DNA from 3 places in the Kocuria sp. BT304 genome. Region 2 is predicted to be linked to each of the others. Evidence: riboswitches for the same ligand, from Rfam matches in the RefSeq annotation. Region 2 holds a riboswitch; each other region holds the start of a gene.

Region 1 (6,620 bases), 790 kb from region 2:
CAAGGGCGCACGTATGGACCGCGACAACGTGCAGCGCGCGGAGGAGCAGCGCCGCTGGGAGGCGGAGCACCCCCTGCCGTGAGCGGGCGCGGCGCGCGGTCCGCACGCGCCCGCCGCGTTCGCTAGGCTCGACCCGGAATCCGGTGACCGGCCCTCGTACGGCCCGTCCACCCCCACCTCTACCGCAAGGAGACCCCATGTCGCAGCGCACTCTCGTCCTCGTCAAGCCGGACGGCGTCGAGCGCGGCCTGACCGGCCAGATCCTCGCCCGCATCGAGGCCAAGGGCTACACCCTGGCCGAGCTCAAGCTGGTGCACGCCACCCGGGAGATCCTGGAGCAGCACTACGCGGAGCACCAGGGCAAGCCGTTCTTCGAGCCGCTCGTGCAGTTCATGCTCTCGGGCCCGGTGGTCGCCGCGGTGGTCGAGGGCGACCGTGTGATCGAGGGCTTCCGCAGCCTCGCCGGGGCCACCGAGCCCACCACGGCCGCCCCGGGCACCATCCGCGGGGACCTGGGCCGGGACTGGGGCGAGAAGGTCCAGAAGAACCTCGTGCACGGCTCGGACTCTCCGGAGTCCGCCGAGCGCGAGATCGGCATCTGGTTCGCCTGAGCTACCGCACGACCACGGCGCGTTTCGAGCTCCCGGGCTCGGCACGCGCCGTTCTCGTGGTCCGGCAGGGCGGGTGTCAGGCGAAGATCACGGTGGAGAAGCGCACCGCGATCACGCCGAAGACGACCACGAGCACCCCCGTGCCGAGCAGCCAGGCCCAGGCCGTGGAGCCTGCGCTCTCCCGGGCGGCACCGCCGAGCATTCCCGCGCGGCGCATCCGGGCGCTCGTGTGGGCGAGCAGGTAGGTCTGCGCGCACCACACGACCATGCAGTAGAGGCACAGGGCGTTGATCCGGAACGTGGTCTGCCACCACAGCCACAGGGTGAACACGGACCCCGCCGCGATTCCCGCCCACAGCAGCCACCAGAACCAGCGGGCGTAGCGCGCCCCCGCGAGCACGCCCACGGCCACGGCGAGCACCACGGCGTAGGCCACGATGCCGATCAGCGGGTTGGGGAAGCCGAACACCTCCGCCTGGGGAGTGCGCATCACGGTCCCGCACGACAGCCACGCGTTGAGGTCGCAGCTCGCGCGGTGCCCGGCGTCCTGGAAGATGGCCAGCCGCTCCGCCACGAGCGTGGCCGATGCCGCGAAGCCCACGAGCGAGAGGACCACCGTCAGCACGGCCCACGTGCGGTCGGGGCGCGTCACGGGTGCCACGGCGGCGTCGGCCGCGGGGCGGTCGGGGGCCGTGGCGTGGCTGTCGGAGGGGGCGGCGGGGGAGGGTCGGGATGCAGAGCTCACGCGCCCGATCGTAGACCACGGGCATGGACGGGCGCGGTGCAGGGCGGATCGCGGGCACCCCGAGGTGGGCCGGGACGCGACCGGCCGGGCTGTGGCGTGGACCACCCGGATGTGCGGTGACAGGCGACGACTGTGAGATACTGCCAGTGGTCGGCCCTCGCCCGCACGCGAGGACACCGGCCCGGCAGGAGCACCGACCACCATCGGAGCGGACCCGCGGCTCTCACAGGATCGAGCGCGTCCGCACCGGTTCAAGTTCGCGGTCCCACGGACCCAGCGACTCGGGCATCCGCCGGCCCGCGGACGGCGCGCGTGACACATGCCGCGCCCGTGGGTACGACACCGACTTCCGGCGGCCGTGTGGAGAACACCGGCTCGACCGACCGAGCACACCTCGGGCCCGGGTGCGGACGGTGCCCCGAGCAGGAGCACAACTTCACATGGAACCTGAACAGGACACCTCCGCACTGACCCCCGGGTCCGCCACGGGTGAGACCCCCACCGCGTCGCCGCAGGACGACGCCGCCGCGCAGCCCGCCGCCGCACAGGGCACCGAGCCCGCCGCCCAGGACGTGCAGGACCCGCAGGGCACCCGCACCTCGCCGACCACGGACGGGGACGCACCGGCCCCGGACGCCGAGACACCGCACGCCACCTCCGAGGAGGAGGCCACCGCGGCCCCGGTCGACGGCACGAGCGACGCCATCGCCATCGCGGCCGCCATCGACGCCGGAGAGCTCCCCACGGCGCCCGTCACGCCGCCGGAGGAGTCCACCACGGCACCGGACACCGCGGCCGCGGCCGCCGCGCAGTCAGCGGGCAGCAGCTCGGACGAGGCCGCCGCCTCGTCGGCCCCCGAGCCGCAGAACGCCGCGTCCGAGGACGGCGCCGCCGCCGACAGCACCGACTCACCCGCCGCCGAGGACGCCCCGGCGGCGGAGGGCACCGAGCCCCCCACGCAGCAGGACTTCGGGGCCTTCGGCCCGGGCGCGTCCCTGCTGTTCCGGGCGCCGGACCCGGACGAGATCCGCCGTGCCGCCGAGGCCCAGAAGGCCCGGCTGCGCGTGGCCGCCCAGGAGCGGGAGGCCGCCCGCGGGGACCGCGACGAGGACGACGACGCGAGCGTGTCGAGCAAGCGGCGCCGACGGCGTCGTCGTGGTGACGAGGACATGGAGCTCGTGGACGACTCCGACGGCTCCGTGACCCGGGTGCGCGCCCCGCGCGGTGCGTCCGAGGGCACCAGCAGCGACGAGGTCACCGGGGTCAAGGGCTCCACGCGCCTCGAGGCCAAGCGCCAGCGCCGCCGCGAGTCCCGCCAGTTCGGCCGCCGCCGCCACGTGATCACCGAGGCCGAGTTCCTGGCGCGCCGCGAGTCCGTGGAGCGCACCATGCTGGTCCGCCAGAAAGAGGACCGGATCCAGATCGGCGTGCTCGAGGACGGCATCCTCGCGGAGCACTTCGTCTCCCACACCACGCAGGACTCACTGATCGGCAACGTGTACGTGGGCAAGGTGCAGAACGTGCTGCCGTCCATGGAGGCCGCGTTCGTGGACATCGGCCGCGGGCGCAACGCCGTGCTCTACGCCGGCGAGGTGGACTGGGACGCCGCCGAGATGGGGCACAAGCCCCGCAAGATCGAGAACGCCCTGAAGTCCGGGGACACCGTGCTCGTGCAGGTCACCAAGGACCCCGTGGGCCACAAGGGCGCCCGGCTCACCAGCCAGGTCTCCCTGCCCGGGCGCTACCTCGTGTACGTGCCCGGCGGCTCCATGACCGGGATCTCCCGCAAGCTCCCGGACGTCGAGCGCCAGCGGCTCAAGAAGATCCTCAAGGACCGGCTGCCCGAGGGCGCGGGCGTGATCGTGCGCACCGCCGCCGAGGGGGCGTCCGAGACCGAGCTGACCAACGACATCAACCGGCTGCGCTCGCAGTGGGAGCAGATCCAGGAGAAGGCCGGCTCCACCAAGACCCTCGCCCCGGAGCTGCTCTACGCCGAGCCGGACCTCACCATCAAGACCGTCCGGGACGTGTTCAACGAGGACTTCACCGCCATGGTGGTCCAGGGCGAGCAGGCGTGGGACAACATCGAGGCCTACGTGACCTACGTGGCCCCGGACCTGCTGGACCGGCTGCAGCGCTGGACCGAGGACGAGGACCTCTTCGAGCACATGCGCGTGGAGGAGCAGATCCAGAAGGCGCTGGAGCGCAAGGTGTTCCTGCCCTCCGGCGGCTCGCTCGTGATCGACCGCACCGAGGCCATGACCGTGGTGGACGTCAACACGGGCAAGTTCACCGGTTCCGGCGGCAACCTCGAGGAGACCGTCACCAAGAACAACCTCGAGGCCGCCGAGGAGATCGTGCGCCAGCTGCGGCTGCGGGACATCGGCGGGATCATCGTGGTGGACTTCATCGACATGGTCCTGGAGTCCAACCGGGACCTCGTGCTGCGCCGGCTCGTGGAGTGCCTGGGCCGCGACCGCACCAAGCACCAGGTGGCGGAGGTGACCTCCCTGGGTCTCGTGCAGATGACGCGCAAGCGCATGGGCACGGGGCTGCTGGAGGTGTTCTCCGAGCCGTGCGAGGAGTGCGCCGGGCGCGGCGTGCTGGTCCACGACCACCCGCTCAAGGGCCGCTCCACCGCGTCCGCCCCGGACCACCGCGGCAACCGCAACGACCGCAAGCGCTCGCGCCAGAAGCAGCAGCACCAGCCGCAGGAAAAGCAGCCCTCGCCCGCGCGCTCCAAGAGCCCGGACGAGCAGCAGGCCCGGGACGAGGCCGCGCGCACCGCGTTCGCCACCATCGCCGCGGCCTCCTCGCACGAGGACGACGCCGCCCAGCACGGTTCCCGGGACGCGGCCGCGTCCTCGGGCAGCGCGTCCGGTGCCGCGGACTCCGCGCGAGACCACCAGGCGGCGGGAGGCCCCGGGGACGAGAGCCACGGCGAGTCCGAGGGCGGACGCCGTCGCAAGAAGCGCCGGGGCAAGCGCAGCCGTGGCCGCACCCAGCAGGGTGAGGATGGCGGTTCGTCGCAGGAGACCTCCCGCGAGGACCACACCCAGGGCCAGGACGGCGGCGCCGCCTCGCAGCTGACCATCGGCGGCGAGGTCGTCGAGCTCCCGCAGGGCCACCAGGACCGTGGCACGGCACAGGAGTCCCTAACCCTTGACTCGCTCTCCGCGGCGTTCTCCGGTGAGGACACTTCGGGCGAGGAGACCTCCGGCGGCGACCGTTCCGGATCCGGGTCCCGTTCGGGTGGTGCGGGCCGTCAGCGCCGCGGCCGCCGGGTGGCCACGGCCCCCGGCGCCGCCACGGGCGCGCGCGGCTCCGCCGAGGACGCCGACCGCTCCTCGGACTCCCAGGGCGGAAAGTCAGGGGCGGGGCAGGACAGCGACACCCAGCGGGACCAGTCCGGAGGCGGCCGGTCCAGGAACGGCGGGGCGGGCAACCGCCAGTCCGGGAGCGGTCGGTCCGAGGACGACAAGACCGGACGAGACCAGTCCGGGCGCGACCAGTCCGGCAGCAGCCGCTCCGGTGGTGCCGGGACCGCGCCCAGCGCGGCCGGTCAGAACGCACCGGGTGCCGCGGGGCAGGCCGCCCCGAGCACCCCGGCCAGGCGGCGTCGTGGTTCACGCCGTGCGGTGGCACCCGCCGCCGCACCGGGCACCGCGAGCGTGGAGACGCGCGAGTACGAGGCGTCGGCGGGGGCCGCGAGCCGTTTCACCGCCGAGGCCACCGCGGTGCGCACGGCGCCCTCGGACGGGCAGCCGACCATCGTGGGGGTGGGCGTGAAGGCCCAGGACATCACCATGACCCCCAAGGCGGACTGAGACCCGCGCGACGACCGCCACCGTGTGGCGTCGTGCACGGCCCGGCCACAGGAGCGCTCGGAGGAATCCGGGCGCTCCTGTGGCATGATCGGGCACGGACACGGGGTGCCGCCCAGCGGCTGAGAACACACCCGTCGAACCTGATCTAGCTCGAACTAGCGAAGGGAATGTCGTGATCGCCACGTCTCCTGCCCCCGCCCCGCGCGTCCTGTCGATCGCCGGAACGGATCCCACCGGCGGCGCGGGCCACGCCGCGGACCTGAAGTCGATCGCCGCGATGGGCGGCTACGGGCTGAGCGTGATCACGGCGGTGGTCGCGCAGAACACCCGGGGCGTGGTGGACGTGCACACCCCGCCCGTGTCCGTGCTCCAGGCGCAGCTGGACGCCGTGGCGCAGGACGTGGAGCTGGACGCCGTGAAGGTGGGCATGCTCGGCTCGGTGGAGACCATCGAGACCGTGGGCCGCTGGCTGGCGGCCGGACGTGCCCCGGTGGTTGTGATCGACCCGGTGATGGTGGCCACCGCCGGGGGCCGGCTGCTGGAGCCCGACGCCGAGGACGCCCTGCGCGGGATCCTGCACCACGCGGACCTCATCACCCCCAACCTTCCCGAGCTGGCCGTGCTCGCGGAACGGCCCGTGGCCACCACGTGGGACGAGGCCCTCGCGCAGGGCCGTGCCGTGGCGGAGACCTTCGGCACGCGCGTGCTCGTCAAGGGCGGGCACCTCGCGGGGGACACCACGCCGGACGCCCTCGTGGTTCCCGGCCGGGCCGAACCCGCCGCGCAGTACGCGGGAGCGCGCGTGGTCACCCGCAACACGCACGGCACGGGCTGCTCGCTGTCCTCCGCGGTGGCCACGGTGGTGGCCCGCACGGGGGACTGGGCGCAGGGCATCGACACCGCCCGCCAGTGGCTGCGCGGGGCGCTGCGCGCGGCGGACACCCTGCACGTGGGCCACGGCAACGGCCCGGTCCACCACTTCCACCACGTCCAGGACCTCGTCACGGACCCCACCTTCTTAGCCGGGGCGTGCGCGGAGGACGCCGCCGGGCTGGGCTCCGGGCAGGGGCGGCCGTTCACGGACGAGCTGTGGGACGAGAGCGCTCCGGTCCGGGAACGGATCGCGGCGCTGCCCTTCGTGGTGGCCCTGGGGGACGGCACCCTGGACCGGGAGGCGTTCGAGTTCTACCTGGACCAGGACATGCAGTACCTCGAGTTCTACTCCCGGGCCCTGGCGCTGCTGGCCGCCTCCGCACCGGACGAGGACTCCCGTGAGCTGTTCGCGAGCGCGTCCGCCGCCGTGGTCACGGGGGAGTCCGCCCTGCACCGCGCGCGGCTCGGGGACCGGAAGCCGCTGCCGCCCTCGGAGACCACGAGCGCGTACGCGGACTTCCTGCTCGCGCGCACGGGACAGGACGGCTTCGCGGTGGGGGCCGC
Region 2 (6,620 bases):
CCTGCCCCCGGCACCGCGTGCGCGGCGCGCAGCGGCGAGCACGCTCCACTCGGTGATCATGACCTCCACGAGGCGCATCGCGGCCAGGGCGGCCAGCACGAACCGGGCGGGCAGCCGGAGGGTCTGCGCGAGTCCGTCCGCGAGGTCCGTGGGGTCCGTGGTCAGCAGCACGGTGATCCCGGGCAGCGCGATCGCGAGCCCGCGCAGGGCGATCGCCCCGCCAGCGGCCAGCGAGCCGGTGGTCACGGTGACCCAGCCCAGCTGCACCAGCACGGTCCCGCCCTCCGGGGAGAGCATCGCGGTGCCCCAGCCACTGACGAGCGCGGCCACCACCACGGGCCACAGGGTGGCGAGCAGCCGCACGGGGCCGAGACCCACCCCGGCGAGCAGCACGAGCTGGCCCGCGAGCACGGCTGCGTTGGTCACGGGGTCCGCGCTCACCACGACCACCACGGTGATCAGCAGCGCGCCGAGCAGCTTGACCACGGGGTTCGCGCGGGCCAGCAGCCCGCTGCGGGCTCCGAACACGGAGGGTGCTGCGGTGGTGCTCATGGGCCGAGTCTCACTTCCTGGGCGTCGAGGGCGGCCAGGAGGTCGCGGTCGTGGGTCACGGTGACCACGGCGGTGCCGCGGTCCAGCTCCGCCACGAGCAGGTCCACGAGCTCCCGCCAGGTCTGGGCGTCCTGCCCGAACGTTGGTTCGTCCAGGACCACCACGCGCGGCGCGGCCGCGAGCACCGTGGCCACGGACAGCCGGCGCTTCTGGCCCCCGGACAGGGTGAACGGGTTGGCGTCCGCGAGGTTCTCGAGGCGAAGGCGGGCCAGCAGCTCCGCCACGCGGGCGGCGTCGTCCTCCGGGAGCTCGTCGTCCCCGTGGCCGGCGCGCAGCCGCAGCTGACGCGGGCCGAACTCGAGCTCCTCGCGCACGGTGGGGCGCAGGAACTGGTGCTCGGGGTGCTGGAAGACGGTGCCCACGCGCGGGACCAGCTCGGCGCCGTCCCACAGGCACGGATCGGACGGGGCGTCCCCGGCGAGCAGCGGCGCCGCGCGCACCGTGCCGCGCACCGGCACGAGCAGCCCGGCGAGCGTGAGGGCCAGAGTGGACTTGCCCGCGCCGTTGACCCCGGTGACCGCGAGCGCCCGCCCGGCCCGCACCTCCAGGCTGATCCCCTCGGCCGCCACGGGCGGGTCCCAGCCCGCCGGGCGCCGGGTGGGCGCGTCCCCGCCCCGCCGCCACGACCTGCGCGCACGACGCCGCTCGCGCGCCACCGCGCGCCCGGGGGGCTGGACCCGGGAGACCGCGACGTCCCGCGCGCTGAGCAGCAGCTGCCCGGCGTCGGGTCCGCGGGCGGTCTCGGGGGCCGGGGTCCGTGTGCTCGGGACCCAGCCGGGAACCCACGTGCCCTGCTCCTGGAGCAGGCGCCGGGCCTCGTGCAGTGTCTCCCGGGTGGGTCCGTCGAAGGCCACGCCGCCGTGCTCGTCCAGCACGAGCACCCGGTCCACCACGGACTCCCACAGGGCCACGCGGTGCTCCACGACCACCAGGGTGATGCCCTCCTCCGCCACGGCACGGGACACGGCCCGGCAGAGGTCCTCGGCACCCTCCTGGTCCACGCTGGCCGTGGGCTCGTCCAGCAGCAGCAGCCGGGGCCGCATGGCTAGCACGCCCGCGAGCGCGAGGCGCTGCTTCTGGCCCCCGGACAGGGCCGTGGTGGAGTGCTCGAGGGGCAGCGGCAGCCCCACGCGGGTCAGTGCCTCCGTGACGCGGGGCCAGATCTGCTCCCGGGGCACCGCGAGGTTCTCCAGTCCGAACGCGACGTCGTCCCCGACCCGCGAGAGCACCACCTGGGTCTCAGGGTCCTGGTGCATGAAGCCCACGGTGCCGCGGACGTCCCGGGGGTCCGCGCCGTCCACGGTGAGACCCCCGGAGCGGGACTGACCGTCCGGGTCCTGCTCGACACCCGCGAGCGCCTGCAGCAGCGTGGACTTCCCCGCACCGGAGGGACCGAGCAGGAGCACGCGCTCCCCCGGGGTGATGGTGGCGGTGACGTCCCGCAGGCTCGGGTCCTGACGGCCGGGGTAGTGCCAGTCGAAGCCCTCGAGCCGGACCTCGGCGCCCCTGCGGGCGGCGGGCCCCTCCCCCGTCATCGACGCCGCGTGGCGCCGGAGGCCAGGGCCCCGAGCACACCCGTGGCCTGCAGTGCGCGCACCACGAGCCACATGAGCGCACCGGCGATCACGGCGCCGGAGAGCGTGGTGAGTGCGGCGTAGACGACCCTCTGGTCCAGCGCCCACTCGTAGTTGTACATGATGTCCTCGCTGACGCCGAGGAACAGCCCGGAGAGCGCACCCGCCGCCGTGGCGGTGGCCAGGCCGAAGCGGCGGTACCCGGTCAGCAGGAACACGAGCTCCACGCCCAGGCCCTGCACGAGCCCGGAGATCACCACGGTCCACCCGAAGTGGGTGCCCAGGAACCCCTCGAGGACGGCCGCGAGCAGCTCGCAGAACAGCGCCGCGCCCGGCTTGCGGATGATCAGGGCGCCCAGGGTTCCTGCCACGAGCCAGCCGCCGGCGAGGAGCCCGGCCGAGGGCGGGTAGGCCACCGAGGCCGTGGACACCACCGGGTACAGCAGGTTGGACCACATCCAGAAGATCACCGCGCACGCCGCCGCGAGCACCGCGGCCACCACGATGTCCACCACCCGCCACGAACGGGCACGCGTCGTGCCGTGTCCGGCCCGGGGCGAGGTGCTGCGCGTCTGTGTCATGAGAAGTCCTCCTGAAGGTTCCAGGAGGGGAAGAGCACCGGGCGCCGTTGCGCACGGGCTCCTGAGATGCTCGACTCCCTAGCGCCGGTATGAACCGGATCAGGTTCGAGGGTCTGCGCTCGCGCGCACTCTCAGCGCCGCGGTGGCGCTCCCCTGTCGTTGAGGCTCCAGCTTAGACCACGACGGCGGGCGGGCGGGGCATCCTGGATGCCTCGCCCGCCCGCCGTCGCAGGGGCGCCGCGGTGCCCGACGCCGGGCTCAGACCTCGGTCTGCGAGCTCTTGCCGGACTCGGAGTCCTCGGACTGCATCTTGGCCACCTGGCGGGAGATCCCCACCTTGATGACGGTGCCCACCAGGCCCGTGAGCAGGGACCACAGGATGATGTCCCGCCAGGCCTCGTCCTCGTCCGGGTTCTTGGCGGGGGGCTCGTTGCCCGTGACCTTCTTCCAGACCACCGTCAGGGCCTTGTTGGACAGGGCCACGCCGCCCAGGGAAGCGGCCGTGCCGAGCAGGTCCATCGCCTTGTTCATGGAGTTCTCCTTGGTTCTCGTGAGTGCCGCCGGCGCAGGGTGGCCGACGGCGCGGTGTTCCTCCCCCAGCATACGAACCTCGGCGCGTGTCCGGGGACACCGCTGCGGGGGAGGCGCCCTGGTGGCGCCGTCAGCCGGACTCCTCGCCCGCGCGCGCCACCACGTCCCGCAGCTCGTCCTCCACGAGGTTCTCCTCGTGCAGGTGCTTGGAGCGGTAGGCCGCGCGGCCCACCATGTGCGCGGAGACCGGGACCGTGAGCAGCTGGAAGATCCACGCGAGCAGCAGCAGCGGGATCATGCGCGGCTCGCCGCTCTCCAGGGCGACCGCCGTGAGCAGCAGCAGCAGCCCGAAGACCTGCGGCTTGGTGCCCGCGTGCATGCGCGAGAGCAGGTCCGGGAAGCGCAGCAGGCCCACGGCCGCGGCGAGGGACATGAACGTCCCCACCACCAGGCAGATCACGGCGGCCACGTCCACCACGGTGTGCCAGCTCATGAGCGGTCCAGCCCCACGTTGCGGGCCACTGTGACCGAGCCGAGGAAGCCCACCAGGGAGACGATCACCAGCAGCACGATGTTGTCCGTGTGGTGGTGGTAGACCATGTCCACCGCCAGGGCGGCGCCCACGATCGCGAGCAGCACGTCGGTGGCGATCACCCGGTCCAGCAGGGACGGCCCCTTGGCCAGCCGGTAGATGGTTCCGGCCGCCGCGAGCGCGAGGAGCACCCCGCACACCCACACGGCCACGTCGAACATGGTCATGATCGCTCCTGTCCCGGCCCGCGCTCGGCCTCGTCCATGTCTTCGGTCGGGGACTCCACGGCACCCGTGGCCTCCGTGCGGTCCGGATCCCCCTTCACGGGCAGCAGCGCGAGGTCCTCGCGGGAGCCCATGATCCGGATCCACGCGGCCTCCGCGTCCAGCACGGAGCGTTTGAAGGCCTCCGCCTGCTCCGCGGTGGCGATGTCCAGCACGTGGAAGTAGAGGATCCCGTTGCCGCGGTCCACCTCCACCACCAGCGAGCCGGGGATCAGTGCCATGGTGTGGCCCACGGCCGTCATCAGGAGGTCGTTGTTCTGCCGCAGCGCCACGCCCAGCACCGCGTTGTGCACGCGGGGGCCCTGGGTCAGCGCCACCCGGAACACGTGGATGCTCGCCCGGGCCACCTGCCAGATGAAGGTCACCACGAACAGCACGAAGTGCACCACGCTGAAGCGCCCGGACAGTCGCACGGGCGGCAGCACCAGGGTGCGCGTGACCAGCAGGGCCAGCAGCAGCCCGAACACCAGGTTCCCGGGGCTCCAGTCGCCCCACAGGGCACCCCACACCACCACGAGCCACAGGATGAGGGGCAGCTCGGCCCGCAGGGAGTTGCGGGACTGCCGACGGATCGCGGACGTGCTCACTGGCCCTCCTCGCTCACGCCGCCGTCACCCATGGGTGCCAGTACGGCGTTGGTGTAGCGCTGCGGGCTCACCAGGTTGTCCGCCGCACTGCCCGCGAGGTCGAACAGGGGTCCGGCGAACACGGTCAGGGCCACACCCACCGCCACGAGCGCCGTGGTGGCGCCCACCATGGTCTTGGGCAGCAGCACCACGGGGGCGGAGTCCGAGAACCTGCTCGCCGGGTTGCCTGCGACCACGCGGGACGTGCGCGGACGGTGGCCCTGCGCGGTGGTGGCCCGCAGTACGGGATCGGGGTACTCGGCGTCGTCCACCCGGCGCAGGAACACTCGGTTCCACACCCGGACGAGGGCCATGAGCGTGAGCAGCGAGACGAACACGGACACGCCCACCAGCAGGTAGTCCAGCCAGGTTCCGCTCTGCACGCCGGCCTCGATCAGACCCACCTTCCCCAGGAAGCCTGAGAACGGCGGGATCCCGCCCAGGTTCAGCGCCGGGACCAGGTACAGCACGCCCAGCATGGGGGAGATCCGCAGCAGCCCGGCCAGCCGGTCCACGTTGGTGGACCCGCCGCGGCGCTCGATCAGCCCCGCCACCAGGAACAGGCTGGTCTGGATCACGATGTGGTGGGCGATGTAGTACACCACGGCCGCGAGGGCCTGCGGGGTGCCCACCGCGATGCCGAAGATCATGTACCCGATGTGGCTGATCAGCGTGAAGGAGAGCATGCGCTTGATGTCGATCTGGGCGAGGGCGCCCAGGATGCCCACCAGCATGGTCAGCAGGGCCACCCACATCAGGAGGTCGTTGATCTGGCGCCCCGGGAACAGCAGGGTCTCCGTGCGGATGATCGAGTAGACACCCACCTTGGTGAGCAGGCCCGCGAACACCGCGGTGACCGGCGCCGAGGCCGTGGGGTAGGAGTCGGGCAGCCAGAAAGACAGCGGGAAGATCGCCGCCTTGACCCCGAACGCGATCAGCAGCATGAGGTGCAGCTGCATCTGCGTGCCCTGCGGCAGGTCCGCGAGCTTGAGGGAGAGGTCCGCCATGTTCACGGTGCCCGTGGCCCCGTAGATCATCCCCAGGGAGATCAGGAACAGGATCGAGGAGATCACCGAGACCACCACGTACGTGACCCCGGCCCGGATGCGCTGCGCGGTGCCGCCCATGGTGAGCAGCACGTACGAGGCCGTCAGCAGGATCTCGAAGCCCACGTAGAGGTTGAACAGGTCCCCGGCGAGGAACGCGTTGGAGACCCCCGCCACGAGCAGCAGGAACGTGGGGTAGAAGATCGAGATGGGGCCCTCGTCGTCCCCGCTGGCCACGCCCTCGCTCACTGCGTACACGAGCACCGCGAGGGAGACGACCACCGAGACCACGAGCATCAGCGCGGAGAGCTGGTCCACGACCATCACGATCCCGTACGGGGCCGCCCAGCCGCCCAGGTGCACGGCCTGCGGGCCCTGGTTCCACACGTCCGCGAGCATCAGGCAGTTGAGGACCAGCGTCAAGGCCATGGTGCCCACGGTCACCGTGCGCTGGAGCTTGTTGCGGTGCACGATCACGAAGTTCAGGGCCGCGCCCACGAACGGGATGAGGACCGCGAGCGGTGCCAGCTGCGCCAGGTCAGTGCTCATGCGGATCCCTCCTGTCGTCCTGCTGCAGCCGCTCCACCCGGTGGTGGCCCGGGGACTCCGTGGCCTCGTCCTCGTTGTGCCGGGCCGGCGAGTAGCGCGGGTCCCCGTGGTTGAACTCGGAGGTGTCCTGCGGCATGGCGTCGTCGTCCTCGGCGTCGTAGGAGGACTGCTGCGCCACGCGGCGGTCCTCGAGGTCGTCCTGGATCTCGTCCCGGCGCGCCAGGATCCACGAGCGCCAGATCATGGACAGCAGGAAGGCCGTGGTGGCCAGCGAGATCACGATGG
Region 3 (6,620 bases), 250 kb from region 2:
CGGCGCGGGCGCGGATGGAGTTCACGTTCCACGTGGCGATTCTCATGGGCTCCACCGTAGCCATCCGCGCCGCACCGGAGAAACCGGTGCAGTGCGCTCCGCACGGGTCGCCGTCCGGGGACTTCCACCGGAGCCCCAGCCGTGGCACGGCACCCCCGTGAACGCCGGGCAGTAGGGTGGCGGGATGAGTGCTTCGCGTGTGCTGTCCGAGATCAGAGAACGCCGGATCGTCGTCAAGGCGGCGGGGATCGGCGCGGGTTCCCTGCTGGGGGCACAGGCAGCGGTGGTGGCCTCGCTCGCGGGCATCGACTGGTGGAAGCAGCGCGGGCGCAAGCAGCGTGACGCCCCCCGTCCGGGAACGTACACGGCCCAGGTCCAGGACTCGGAGCTGACCATCTACACCTCGGGTGAGGACGTCTACGAGGACATGCTGGAGGCCATCGACGGCGCCGAGCGCTCCGTCCACATGGAGACGTTCATCTGGAAGAACGACGAGATCGGGCAGCGCTTCCTGGACGGCATGAACCGTGCGGCGGAGCGCGGCGTGGACGTGTTCGTGATCTACGACGGCTTCGCCAACCTGGTGGTCCCGCAGACTTTCTACCGCTTCGACAGCAAGGTCCACGTGTTCCGCATGCCGTTCCTGCGGCGCCCGTTCTGGAAGGGGCCGCTGCGGTTCTCCGGCCTGAACCACTCCAAGATCCTGGTGGTGGACGACGAGATCGGTTTCGTGGGCGGGTTCAACATCGGGTCCATGTACTCGCGGCAGTGGCGGGACACCCACATCCGGGAGGTCGGCCCGGCGGTGTGGGGGCTGCGCAACGCGGTGGCCACCGTGTGGAACGAGGACCGCGAGCCGGGCACGGCCATCGAGTGGGTTCCGCCCAAGAGCTGGGACCCGGAGGTCCGGGTCAACGCCAACCTGCCCATCCAGATCGTGTATCCCATCCGCGAGATGTACATGAACGCGATCGACCGGGCGCAGGACCACATCTGGATCAACACCCCGTACTTCATCCCGGACCAGCAGGTGCTCGACACCCTCCTGGACGCCGCGGCCCGCGGGGTGGACGTGCGGATCATGGTCCCCAAGGACTCCAACCACATCCTGGCGGACTGGGTGTCGCGCGGCTTCTACGGCCAGCTGCTGCGCGGCGGGGTGACCATCCTGCTGTACGCCGCGAGCATGATCCACTCCAAGACGGCCACGATCGACGGCGAGTGGTCCACCGTGGGCACCGCCAACCTGGACCGCCTCTCCCTGTCCTTCAACTACGAGACCAACGTGGAGATCGTGGACCCGGACTTCGCCGCGCAGATGGAGAAGGTGTTCCTCGCGGACAGCGAGCACTGCGAGGAGCTCACCTCCCCGCGCTGGCGGGACCGTCACCCCATGGCGCGCGTTGCCGAGGTCCTGCTGGTCCCGCTGCGCCCCCTGCTCTGACATCCCCGCCGGACGACGACGCCGCACGGCCGGCTCCCGCGCGCCCGTCCCCGGACCGCCGCCGCCCTCGCGGAACCCTGCACCCCCCAAGATCGGGCTCCCCGCCCCAGCAATAAGCCCCCCACCCCAGGGTTAAGTGCAGGTTTTGCCCCTCAGGGGCCGAAAAGTGGCAAAAGCTGCACTTAAGAATGTGGGCGGGGGCGCTGGCGAGGTTGTGGCCCCCGGGAAGGGGCGCGGCGGCGTCGTCGTGCGGCGGGTGTCAGCCCAGCGTGAGGTGACCGCGCAGCGTGGTGGCGGTGTACTCGGTGCGGAACAGGCCGCGGCGCTGCAGCTCGGGGACCACGAGGTCCACGAAGTCCTCGAGCGAGTCCGGCTGCACGGATGGCATGAGGTTGAAGCCGTCCGCCCCGCCGTTCTCCAGCCACTCCTGCATTTGGTCCGCAATCGACTCCGGGGTGCCCACCATGGTGCAGTGGCCCCCGCCAGCGGCCAGGCGCCCGAGCAGCTGGCGGACCGTGGGGTGCTCCGCCTCGACGATCCGCAGGATGGTCCCGTAGCGGCCCTGCGGCCCGGTGAACTCCTCCAGGGGCGGCAGCGGGGGCACGGGCGCGTCCAGGTCCCAGGCTGAGCAGTCCTGCTCCACGAACGTGGAGAGCTGCGCGAGGGACTGCTCCACGGGCAGCAGCCGGTCCACGCGGTCCTGCTTCTCCTGCGCCTCCTCGTGCGTGCGGCCCACATAGGTCACGAGTCCGGGCATCACGGCCACGGACTCCGGATCGCGCCCGGCCCGCGCGACCTCTGCCTTGACCGAGGAGTAGTACTCCTGGGCGGCGGGGAGGTCGTAGGCCACGGCGTAGATCCCCTCCGCGTAGTCCCCGGCCAGGGCCTTGCCGGGGCCGGACGCACCGGCCTGGAAGAGCACCGGCTCGCCCTGCGGGGAGCGCGGGACCGTGAGGGGTCCGTCCACCAGGAAGTGGCGGCCCTCGTGGTCCAGGCGGTGCAGCTTGGAGGGGTCCGCCCACCGGCCCTCGGGGTCCGCGGTGACGGCGTCTTCGTCCCAGCTGGCCCACAGGGCGCGGGCCACCTCCACGAACTCGCGGGCGCGCTCGTAGCGCTCGTCCTTGGGCGGCATGGCCCGGTAGCCGTGGTTGCGGGCTTCCGCATCCCACATGGAGGTCACCACGTTCCAGCCCGCCCGGCCGCCCGAGATGTGGTCCAGGGACGCGAGCATCCGGGCCGCGTGGAACGGGGTGAAGAACGTGGAGGAGACCGTGCACACCAGGCCGATGCGCTCGGTGGCGCGCGCCATCGCGGACAGCGCGGTCAGCGGTTCGAGCGACCAGTGGGGTCCGCCGGACACGTCGCCCACGCTGTGGCCGTCCGCGAAGAACACGGCATCGAACAGGCCGTGCTCGGCGGTCTGCGCGAGCTCCTCGTAGTAGGTGATGTCCGTGAGGCGGTGCACCGAGGAGTTCGGGGCGCGCCACGCGGCCTGGTGGTGGCCGGCGCCGTAGAGGAACGCGTTGAGGTGGAGGCGGCGGGCCGGTGCGGTCGTGGGCGACGACGCCGCAGCCGCCGTCCCGAGCGTCGGCCCGGCTTCGGGGGTGGTTGCCGACGCCGCGCCCCCGGCAGGTGCCGTGCGCGCGGGACCGGGCTGGGCGGCGTCGTCGTGCGGAGAGGGGGCGGCCATGTCAGTCCATCACCAGCCCGCCGTCGACCACCAGGTTCTGGCCGGTGACCCCGCGGGACCAGTCCGAGGCGAAGAACAGGGCGGTGTCCGCGAACTCCTCGGGGGTGGTCACGCGGCCCAGGGGAGTGCCGGCGGCAATGAAGTCGAAGACCTCGTCCGGGGTGGCGGCGCTCGCGTCCGTGGTGCGCAGCAGGCCGCCGGAAATCATGTTCACCGTGATGCCCTGCGGGCCCAGATCCTTGGCGGCGGTGCGGGTGAGGGAGAGCAGGGCGGCCTTCGCGGCGGTGTAGTCGTGGTAGGGGACCACCGGGTTCTGGAAGAGGTTGGTGCCGATGTTGATGATGCGCCCCTCACCGGCCTCCGCCATGCCCGGGGTGACCGCCTGCATCACGTTGAGGGCACCCACCACGGCGCCCTCGAACTGCTGGGTCAGGTTCTCCGCAGTGAGGGTGTCCAGGGTGGGGCGGGCATCGCCGTTGAAGCTGAAGTCCACCAGGGCGTTGTTCACCGCCACCGTGATCGGCGCGCTGAAGTGCTCCCGGGCCCGGGAGACCATGTCCCGCACCTGCTGGGCGTCGGTCACATCCGCCTGGACCGCGAGTGCCCTGTCCTCCCCGAGTTCGCTGACCAGCGCACGGGCCCGCTCCTCGCTGGAGTGGTAGTTCACGACGACGCGCGCGCCCTCGCGCGCGAACGCCCGGCTGAGGTGCTCCCCGAGCCCGCGGGCTCCCCCGGTGACCAGGACAATGATGTTCTCGATCCGCATGCTCACTCCTGTGGCTCACGGCGAAGAAAGCGGTGCACCCCCGAGCGGGAACCCCGTGACATCCCTTCGCCAGTACTAACTGGACAGGTTCGACGGGTGTCATCTCAGCCGCTGCGGTCCTCTGTCTGCCCGCCCGGTGGGCGGGGAGGGTGGCGGCACCCCGTGTCACTGGTGGCCAGTGTAGACGGAGCCGCTCAGCCTCATGGCAGCCGCCCCGCGTGCGCCGCCCAAAAGCGCACTGCTACCCTTGCTGGCTGGTGTGCCGGGAAGTCTGGTCGGCGGTAATGAGCGTGATGCCCGTCGACACTGGAGTGATCCATGCCCCCGCACCACAGCACCACCCCTGCCCACGTTGAGCCCGGAACCCCGGGAACCGTGGTGCAGGCAGAACCCTCCGGCTTCGTCTCGGAGCCCGGTTTCTTCAACCATCCTGAGCCCCCGTGCGAGCCCGACCACCCCTCGGGCGGCCTCTTCTCCCGCCTCCAGGACGTCCTGCGCCGCGAGACCGTGGCCGGCATCCTCCTGGTGGTCGCCGCCGTCCTCGCCATCGTCTGGGCCAACTCGCCCTTCGTGGAGAGCTACTTCGCCCTCCGGGACCTGAAGGTCGGCTACGAGCCGTGGCACCTGGACCTCAGCCTGGGGACGTGGGCCGCGGACGGGCTGCTCGCCGTGTTCTTCTTCCTCGTGGGCCTGGAGCTCAAGCGCGAGTTCGTCGCGGGTGATCTGCGGGACCTCGGGAAGGCGGCGGTGCCGGTCGCGGCGGCCGTGGGCGGCGTCGTCGTCCCGGCTCTGATCTACGCGGGCGTTAACCTCGGCAGCCCCGAGACCCTGGGCGGTTGGGCGATCCCCACCGCCACGGACATCGCGTTCGCGGTGGCCGTCCTCGCGATCGTGGGCTCGCACCTGCCCAGCGCGCTCCGCCTGTTCCTGCTGACGCTCGCGGTGGTGGACGACCTGCTCGCCATCACCATCATCGCGGTCTTCTACACCGACGAGGTGCACGTGCTCCCGCTGCTCCTCGCGCTCGTCCCGCTGGCCGTGTTCGGGCTCCTGGCGCACCGCTTCCCGCGCTTCTTCGCGCACCGCACGTGGGCCGCCTGGGCGATCCTGGTGCCGCTGGCCGTGATCACGTGGGCCCTGGTGCACGAGGCCGGGATCCACGCCACGGTCGCGGGTGTCCTGCTCGGTTTCGTCGTCCCCGTCCTCGCGGGGAAGGCCTCCGGGGAGCCCGTGGAGCTCGCCGAGCACCTGGAGCACCGCGTCCGGCCACTGTCCGCCGGGTTCGCGGTGCCGGTCTTCGCGTTCTTCTCCGCGGGCGTCGCGGTGGGCGGCTGGGACGGATTGACGACGGCGCTCGCCGTCCCCGTCACGCTCGGCATCATCGCGGGCCTCGTCCTGGGCAAGCCCCTGGGCATCATGGGTGCCACGTGGCTCACCACCGTGCTCACCGGACGCAAGCTGGACCCGACCTACCGGTGGATCGACCTGGTGGGGATCGCGCTGCTGGCCGGGATCGGGTTCACGGTGTCCCTGCTGATCTCGGAGCTCAGCTTCGACCCGGCCGCGGACGCCGGGGACCAGGCCAAGGTGGCCGTGCTGACCGCCTCGGTCCTGGCGGCCGTGCTGGCCGGCGGTGTCCTGGCGGTCCGCAACCGCCGCTACCGCAGCGCGTCACCCCGGGTGTTCGGGAACGACGCCGCAGAGGCGTAGGGACCGGGGGCTTCCGTCCCCTGCGGTGGTCGTTGCGGAGGTCATGTGCCGGGCGCTTCCCGGGGCCGAAACTGTGTCAGTCGCGAGGTCGGATCGCGTGGAACGGAAGCCGTGCCATGGCACTCCACGACGCGCTGAGGGCCCGCATCACCGGGGCCCCCAATCAGTGACGCCGCCGGGCACGACCCGCTCGGCGGCGTCGGCGCTGAACGGGAGCGGGTTCAGCCCTCCCGCCACCACGCGTCCGCCGGGGTGACCGGCACGGTGCGCTTGTGACGGGAGCGCAGGAAGATCTGCTCCAGCTTCTCCGCGACCTCCGCGGGGACGTCCTTGCCCTCGAGGTAGTCGTCGATGTTCTCGTAGGTGAGCCCCAGCTCGTCCTCGTCGGTGCGGCCGGGGTTGTCGTTGAGCAGGTCCGCGGTGGGCACCTTCCCGACCAGCTGCTCCGAGGCTCCCAGGTACTCCAGCAGCTGCCGGTTCTGCCGCTTGTTCAGCCCGGCCAGGGGCAGGAGGTCCGCCCCGCCGTCCCCGAACTTGGTGAAGAACCCGGTGATGGACTCCGCCGCGTGGTCCGTGCCGATCACCAGCAGGTTGTGGTCCCCGCCCACCGCGTACTGCGCGGTCATGCGCACGCGGGCCTTGGTGTTGCCGCGTGTGAAGTCGCTGAGCTGCTCACCGGTGGCGGCGGCGTAGGCGGCCTCGAATCCGTCGACGGCCGGCGCGACGTCGTACGTGACCACCCGGTCCGGCTCGATGAAGGCGAGCGCGGCCTGCGCGTCGTCCTCGTCCTGCTGGGTGCGGTAGGGCAGACGCATGGCCACGAACTCCGCGGGGATCTCGTCCTCGCGCAGCCTCTCCACGGCCAGTTGCGCGAGCCGCCCCGCGAGCGTGGAGTCCACGCCGCCGCTGATGCCCAGCACGAAGCCCCTGGTGTGCGTCGCCCGGAGGTAGTCGCACAGGAAGTCGACGCGCCGCGCCGCCTCCGCCTCCGGGTCGATCTGCGGGGCCAC

The links. A riboswitch is a leader RNA that binds a small molecule or an ion and turns the genes downstream of it on or off. The one in region 2 is predicted to bind thiamine pyrophosphate.
Region 1: it holds a riboswitch for thiamine pyrophosphate, as region 2 does, so the genes downstream of both, DNL27_RS06130 (bifunctional hydroxymethylpyrimidine kinase/phosphomethylpyrimidine kinase) here and DNL27_RS02585 (ECF transporter S component) in region 2, are expected to answer to the same signal.
Region 3: it holds a riboswitch for thiamine pyrophosphate, as region 2 does, so the genes downstream of both, DNL27_RS01445 (3-oxoacyl-ACP reductase) here and DNL27_RS02585 (ECF transporter S component) in region 2, are expected to answer to the same signal.

Annotation. Positions count from the first base shown of each region.
Region 1 is NZ_CP030039.1:1,354,801-1,361,420, forward strand. Features, by position in the region: gene DNL27_RS06110 (DUF4233 domain-containing protein) at 1-82, shown strand, start outside; gene ndk (nucleoside-diphosphate kinase) at 198-611, shown strand; gene DNL27_RS06120 (vitamin K epoxide reductase family protein) at 688-1,356, opposite strand; gene DNL27_RS06125 (Rne/Rng family ribonuclease) at 1,797-5,183, shown strand; TPP riboswitch at 5,275-5,368, shown strand; gene DNL27_RS06130 (bifunctional hydroxymethylpyrimidine kinase/phosphomethylpyrimidine kinase) at 5,356-6,620, shown strand, end outside.
Region 2 is NZ_CP030039.1:568,927-575,546, reverse strand. Features, by position in the region: gene DNL27_RS02595 (energy-coupling factor transporter transmembrane protein EcfT) at 1-552, opposite strand, end outside; gene DNL27_RS02590 (ABC transporter ATP-binding protein) at 549-2,147, opposite strand; gene DNL27_RS02585 (ECF transporter S component) at 2,144-2,767, opposite strand; TPP riboswitch at 2,826-2,932, opposite strand; gene DNL27_RS02580 (DUF4235 domain-containing protein) at 3,026-3,298, opposite strand; gene mnhG (monovalent cation/H(+) antiporter subunit G) at 3,429-3,791, opposite strand; gene DNL27_RS02570 (monovalent cation/H+ antiporter complex subunit F) at 3,788-4,057, opposite strand; gene DNL27_RS02565 (Na+/H+ antiporter subunit E) at 4,054-4,701, opposite strand; gene DNL27_RS02560 (Na+/H+ antiporter subunit D) at 4,698-6,335, opposite strand; gene DNL27_RS02555 (Na(+)/H(+) antiporter subunit C) at 6,325-6,620, opposite strand, start outside.
Region 3 is NZ_CP030039.1:319,334-325,953, forward strand. Features, by position in the region: gene DNL27_RS01430 (exodeoxyribonuclease III) at 1-46, opposite strand, end outside; gene DNL27_RS01435 (phosphatidylserine/phosphatidylglycerophosphate/cardiolipin synthase family protein) at 185-1,444, shown strand; gene DNL27_RS01440 (LLM class flavin-dependent oxidoreductase) at 1,704-3,134, opposite strand; gene DNL27_RS01445 (3-oxoacyl-ACP reductase) at 3,136-3,900, opposite strand; TPP riboswitch at 3,945-4,073, opposite strand; gene nhaA (Na+/H+ antiporter NhaA) at 4,219-5,610, shown strand; gene nadE (ammonia-dependent NAD(+) synthetase) at 5,832-6,620, opposite strand, start outside.